DNA from 2 places in the Janthinobacterium sp. Ant5-2-1 genome. Region 2 is predicted to be linked to the other one. Evidence: predicted binding sites of a transcription regulator. Region 2 holds the regulator's gene; the other holds the start of a gene.
What was found. The regulator sigma-54, encoded in region 2, starts transcription at its own class of promoters, with help from an activator protein. The targets are predictions, from matches to a motif close to TGGCANGNAANCTGCTTT.

Region 1: ASN89_RS06455 (urease accessory protein UreD) is a predicted target of sigma-54. The motif match lies at 2,037-2,054, and genes of this name have one in related genera.

The regions. Positions count from the first base shown of each region.
Region 1 covers NZ_LNCE01000016.1:126,049-129,421, forward strand. The annotation lists gene ASN89_RS06450 (GGDEF domain-containing response regulator) at 1-1,947, shown strand, start outside; gene ASN89_RS06455 (urease accessory protein UreD) at 2,085-2,951, shown strand; gene ASN89_RS06460 (urease subunit gamma) at 2,977-3,279, shown strand; gene ASN89_RS06465 (urease subunit beta) at 3,307-3,373, shown strand, end outside.
Region 2 covers NZ_LNCE01000035.1:73,263-76,635, reverse strand. The annotation lists gene ASN89_RS12845 (enoyl-CoA hydratase/isomerase family protein) at 1-671, opposite strand, end outside; gene hpf (ribosome hibernation-promoting factor, HPF/YfiA family) at 807-1,169, opposite strand; gene ASN89_RS12835 (RNA polymerase factor sigma-54) at 1,239-2,717, opposite strand; gene lptB (LPS export ABC transporter ATP-binding protein) at 2,722-3,373, opposite strand, start outside.

The DNA of each region.
Region 1 (3,373 bases), on a different contig from region 2:
CCGGTGATCTTCCTGTCGGCCCAGTACGATACGGACGACAAGGTGCGCGGCTTTGCGCTGGGCGCCGTCGATTTCATCGCCAAACCCTTCCAGGCCGAGGAAATTCTGGCCCGCACCGACGCCCACGTGCGCCTGGCGCGGGCGCAGCTGCAGTTGGCGCAGGAACGCGCCAACCTGGAACGGAGGGTGGCCGAACGCACGGCCGAACTAGAGCAGGTGGCCAGCACCCTGGCGCGCGAAGTGCAGATCCGCCGCGCCAATGAAGAATTGCTGCGCCTGTCGGGCCAGGTCTTCGAAGCGACCCAGGACGCCATCCTGATCACGGATGCGGCCGGCGTCATCGTCACGGCCAATCCCGCTTTTACACGCATCACCGGCTACGCGGCGCCGGAAGTGGTGGGCACGGACATCCTGCGCCTGCATGCGGAACACACGGGCGAAGCGGTGCTGCAGGCCATGCGTCAGGGCTTGCGCAGCAGCGGCTGCTGGTCGGGCGAGGTGCAGACACGACGCAAGAGCGGCGACACCTATCCCTGCCTGCTCAGCGCCTCGACCGTGCACGGCCCCGATGGCGCCGTCGTCAACTATATCGGCGTCTTCCTTGACATCAGCGAACGCAAGGCCGAGCAGCACCTGATCGATTTCCTCTCCTACCACGATGCGCTGACGGGCTTGCCGAACCGCGTGCTGCTGCGCGAGCGCTTCGAACAGGCGCGCGCGAACGCTCTGCGCGACGGCCAGCAGGTGGTGCTGATGTGCCTCGACCTGGACCGCTTCAAGAACATCAACGATTCGCACGGCCAGGCCGTGGGCGACAAGGCGCTGCAGGTGGTGGCGCGTTTCCTGTCCGGCTGCGTGCAGGAGGGCGACACGGTGGTGCGCCAGGGCGGCGACGAATTCCAGATCCTGCTGCAGGACGATGCCCTGCTGGGGCGTACCCTGGGGCTGGCGCAAACCATCCTGGCCGGCTTGCGCGAGGAACTCAGCGTCGACGGCGAACGCCTGGCGCTGACGACCAGCATCGGCATCGCCATGTGCCCGGCCGATGGCGACAGCCTCGACGACGTGCTGCGCCATGCCGACACGGCCCTGGTGCGCGCCAAGGAAATGGGGCGCGACCATTACGCCTTCTTCACGGAGCGCATGGGCAGCGATATCCGCGCCCGCCTGGCGATGCAGCAGCAGCTGCGCGGCGCCATTTGCCGCGATGAATTCGAAGTGCACTACCAGCCGCAGATGTGCTTGCGCACGGGCGCCTTGCTGGGCGCGGAAGCCCTGCTGCGCTGGGATAATCCGGTGCTGGGCAAGGTGCCGCCCGGCCTGTTCATCGCGCTGGCCGAGGAATACGGCTTGATCACGGCCATCGGCGAATGGGTGCTCGAAAGCGTGTGCGCGCAAATTCGCGCCTGGCACGACGCGGGCCTGGGCAGCATCAAGGTGGCCGTCAACCTGTCCGGCAAACAGTTCGCGCAGGACCGCACGGTGCCGTTCGTCGAGGCGGCCTTGCGCAAATACGGCATCGCGCCCGCCTGCCTGGGCATCGAGATCACGGAAAGCACGGTGATGGGCGACCCGGACAAGGCCGTGGCGGCCCTGACGCGCCTGAAGGATATCGGCGTGGGCATTTCCCTCGACGACTTCGGCACCGGCTATTCCAGCCTAGGCTACCTGAAACGTTTTCCCATCGACGTGCTGAAGATCGACAAATCCTTCGTCGACGACGTTACCACCAGCAGCAGCGACGCGGCCATCGCCCGCTCCGTCATCTCGCTGGCGCACAACCTGGACATGCGCGTCATCGCCGAAGGCGTGGAAACGCGCGCGCAGGTCGACTTCCTGACGGAACACGGCTGCGATGAAATGCAGGGCTATTTTTTCAGCCGCCCCCTGGCGGCGGGTGCCTTCACGGCCTTGCTGCGCGAACGGCACACCCTGGCCGTGGCGTAAGAGGTAAGCACTGCGGTGCGGCCGATGCACCATGCCGGTGCGTCCGCTGCAGCGCGGTGCGCGATTCTCACTTTTCCTTCCCCTGACGCTGGCACATATCCTGCTTAGGTAATCGCTTATTTACGCGATTGCCCCGCATGCCAGACAGTCCCCATCCAGCCACGCATTTACCAGCCAGCGCCCACGGCGCCTGGCAGGCGCACCTGCGCCTGGGCTTTGCGCTGCACGATGGCGTTAGCCGCCTCGTCGAGCGCACGCACAGCGGCCCCCTGCGCGTGCAAAAGCCCCTGTACCCGGAAGGCGACGCTGTCTGCCACGCCATCATCATCCATCCGCCCGGCGGCGTCGTGGGCGGCGACCAGCTGGCCGTCGACGCCACGGTGGGCGAGGGCGCACGCGCCTTGCTCACGTCGCCGGGCGCGGCCAAGTGGTACCGCGCCAACGGCCACGTCTCGGGCCAGCACATCGTGCTGCGCGCCGGTAGCGGCGCGGCCATCGAGTGGCTGCCGCAGGAAAGCATTTTCTTCGACCAGGCGTGCGTGCGCCTGCGCCATGAAGTGGAACTGGCGCCGGACGCCAGCTACATCGGCTGCGACATCGTCTGCCTGGGCCGCAGCGCCTCGGGCGAAGTTTTCAACACGGGCAGCATCAGCCAGCAGGTGCAGATCCGCCGCGGCGGCAAGCTGCTGTGGTGGGAGCAGGGCGTGCTGGCGGCCGGCGGCGCACTGATGGCCAGCCCGCTGGGATTGGGGGGCCACACCGTGTGCGCCACCCTGATCGCCGTCGGCACACAAGTTACGCCTGCCGTGCTGGCTGCCGTGCGCGAGATCGGCGTGCCGGCCGGCGCCGCGTTTGGCGCCACGCACATGAAATCGCTGGTGGTGGTGCGCCTGCTGTGCGGCGACAGCGAGGCGGCGCGCCGCATCATGCTGACCGCATGGCAGCTGCTGCGCCCCGCCATGCTGGGGCGCGACGCCGTCGTGCCCCGCATCTGGAACACTTAATCAGGAAAGAAGCGCAAGGAAAACCATGGACCTGACTCCCCGAGAAAAAGACAAGCTGCTCATTTTTACGGCCGCGCTGCTGGCCGAACGGCGCCTGGCGCGCGGTTTGAAATTGAATTATCCGGAAGCGGTGGCCCTGATCAGCGCCGCCATCATGGAAGGCGCGCGCGATGGAAAGTCGGTGGCGCAGCTGATGTCGGACGGTACCAAGATCCTCTCGCGCGCCGACGTCATGGACGGCATCGCCGAGATGATCCCCGACATCCAGGTGGAAGCGACCTTCCCCGATGGCAGCAAGCTGGTGACCGTGCACCACCCGATACCGTAGTTTTTTTTTTTTGAGAAGGAGTCCGTCATGACCCCAGGCGAATACCAATTGGAAGAAGGCGAAATCAGCTTGAATGCCGGGCGCGCCACGGCCA
Region 2 (3,373 bases):
GCCTGAAACGGCGCGGCCAGGGCCTTGATGGCCACCGGCAAGGCCTCGCCCGGCGTCGACTCGAACAGGGCCAGCAGCGCCCCCATCTGCGCCTCGGGCAGGTAGACATCGGCCAGGTCCGTGTACAGGGCGTCGGCCGCGCTGATCGTCAAGCCCGTCAAGCCCAAATACAGGCCCAGCTGGCCTGCCAGGCGGGACAGGAAATAACTGCCGCCCACGTCGGGAAACAAACCGATATTGACTTCCGGCATGGCCATGCGCGTGCGGCCCGTCACGATGCGCAGGCGGTTGCCGGGCCCGGCTTGTGCCACGCCCATGCCGCCGCCCATCACCACGCCATCCATCACGGCGATATACGGTTTCGGATAGAAATGAATCAAATGATTTAAAGCGTATTCTTCCGTAAAGAAATCTTCCAGCAAGGCGCTGCCGCCTTGCGGCGTGGCCAGGCCCGCATCGTAAAAGAAACGGATGTCGCCGCCGGCGCACAGCGCTTTTTCGCTGCTGGAACGGATCACCACTGCGTCCACCTGCGGGTCGTCGCGCCAGGCCAGCAGGGCCGCGCTCAGGGCGCGCACCATCTCCAGCGACAGGGAATTCAAGGCTTTCGGGCGGTCGAGCACGATGTGCCCCGTGCGGTTGCGGATGGAGGTCTGGACGAAGTCGCTCATGGCAGGCAGGAAAGAAGTGAAAGTGCAAACATTCTAGCCCCTGTGCGGGGAACATTGCGTTCAAAAGGTACGGGCGCAAAAAAGGGCGCAAGATGTGCGCCCTTAGTTGATCACAACTGCTGGAAGCGGGTGGCCTTAAACGGCGACGACGGCGTCTTCCTCGGAGTTGTCTGGCAGATGCTTGATCGCCTCTTTACCGTGCCCTTGCACTTTGGTTTTGTATTTCATCACTTGCCTATCGAGCTTGTCGATCAGGGCATCGATCGCGGCATACAGGTCTTGCGCCAGGCTTTCCACATAGACGGTTTTGCCACTTAAACGCAGGTTGACTTCGGCCTTTTGACGTTTTTCTTTCTCTTTGAGGTTATCCACGGTCAGAATCACGGCGATATCGATAACTTGATCGAAATGACGTTTCACGCGTTCCAGCTTCGTTTGTACGTATTCACGGATGGCTGGTGTCACTTCGAGATGATGTCCGCTGATGGTGAGATTCATACACACTCCTAAAGATGATCGGGTTCGTGCGGTCCATCCTATCCGGCCCGCAGAGGAACCGAAAAAAACTTACAAACACTTACGCAGGCTCACTGGCGGAATTTTCAACGCTTCCCGGTATTTGGCAACAGTACGTCGCGCAATCACCATGCCTTGTTCCCCCAGCATGTCCGCAATCTTACTGTCGGATAAAGGATTTTTAGGGTCTTCTGCTCCTGTCAGTTGCACGATCAATGCCCGTATCGCCGTCGATGACGCTTCGCCCCCCGCTTCGGTGGCGACGTGGCTACCAAAGAAATATTTCAACTCGAACATGCCGTGCGGGGTCAGCATGTACTTTTGAGTTGTTACCCGCGAGATAGTACTCTCGTGTAAACCCAGTGTATCAGCTATTTCACGGAGCACAAGGGGGCGCATGGCAACGGCCCCGTGCGAGAAAAAGTTCTTTTGTCTTTCTACTATCGCCTGTGCCACGCGCAGGATCGTGTCGAAGCGCTGGCGCATATTCTTGATCAGCCACTTGGCTTCCTGCAACTGTGCGCCCATGGCGCCCTCGCCCTTGCCCTGCTTGAGCAGGTTGGCATACATGGCGTTGACGCGCAGGCGCGGCATCACATCGTTGTTCAAGGTGACTTGCCAGCCATTGCGCGCGCGCTTGACGACGACGTCGGGCACCACGTAATCGGACACGTCCGAGGCGAACACGGCGCCCGGATGCGGATTGCACTGGCGAATCACCGTCTGCGCTTCGCGCAAGTCTTCATCGTCGCAATCGAGGGCTTTTTTCAGCTTGTTGAAATCGCGCTGGGCAAACCAGGCCAGGTGCTTTTCCACGATGACGAGGGCCATGCGCCGCGTCACCATGGCGATGTGCGGCAAGCGCTTGATCTGCAGCGCCAGGCATTCGGACGCATTGCGCGCGCCCACGCCGGGCGGATCGAAACTTTGCAGCAGCGACAAGGCCGTGCGCATCTCGTCGGCGTCGATTTCCAGCTCTTCCGGCAGGCGCGCCAGAATGTCGTCGAGCGACTCTTCCAGGTAGCCATTGTCGTCGAGCGCGTCGATGATCAGCTCGACCAGCGCGCGGTCGCGCAATTCGAGCACCGTCACGCGCATCTGTTCCATCAGGTGTTCGCGCAGGGTGCAGTGATGGGCTTCCAGTTGCGGGCGCGAATCTTCGTCGTCGGGCGCCTTGCCCCGGCTCGCCTCGCTCCAGTCGCTGTCACCGCCATCCACGGCAGCTGGCCCCTCGCCCGCCTCGCCGTCAAAGGTTTCCGCTTCGGCCGGCGCCGCGGGCGCTTCCTGGCCTGGCGGCTGGGGCGGCGCTTCGGCCGGTGCGGCCGTGGAACTCAAGGCCCCGTCGGACAGCAGGCGCAAGGAGCGGTCGAGCGGATCGTCGAGGCGCTCGAGCAGGGGATTATCCGTCAGCAGTTGCTCTAGTTCCTGGTGCAATTCCAGGGTAGACAATTGCAACAGGCGTATCGATTGCTGCAACTGCGGCGTCAGTGCCAGGTGCTGCGAAGTGCGCAGCTGCAATGATTGTTTCATTGGCTTACATGCGGAAGTGTTCGCCCAGATAGACCCGGCGTACCGACTCGTTCGCGATGATGTCGTCGGGGCGTCCCGACGCCAGTACCGAGCCCTGGTTGATGATATAGGCACGGTCGCAAATACCCAGCGTCTCGCGCACATTATGATCGGTGATCAGCACGCCGATATTGCGCTCCTTCAAGAAGCGCACGATGCGCTGGATCTCGATCACGGCGATCGGATCGACGCCGGCGAACGGCTCGTCGAGCAACACGAAACGGGGATCGGTGGCCAGCGCGCGGGCGATTTCCACACGGCGGCGCTCGCCACCCGACAGGGACAGGGCCTGGTTCTCGCGCAGCTTTTCAATCTGCAAGTCGGCCAGCAGTTTATCCAGGCGCTCCTCGATCTCGGCCTTCTTCAGGGGGCGGCCTTCGACGGTCTGGATTTCCAGCACGGCGCGGATATTGTCTTCCACCGTCAGCTTGCGGAACACGGACGCTTCCTGCGGCAGATAGGACAGACCCATCTGCGCGCGGCGGTGGATCGGCAGGCTGGAAATGTCCACGCCGCTGATATCGATGCTGCCGCCGTCCGACGGCACCAGGCCGACGATCATGTAGAACGAGGTGGTCTTGCCGGCGCCGTTCGGGCCCAGCAAACCCACCACTTCG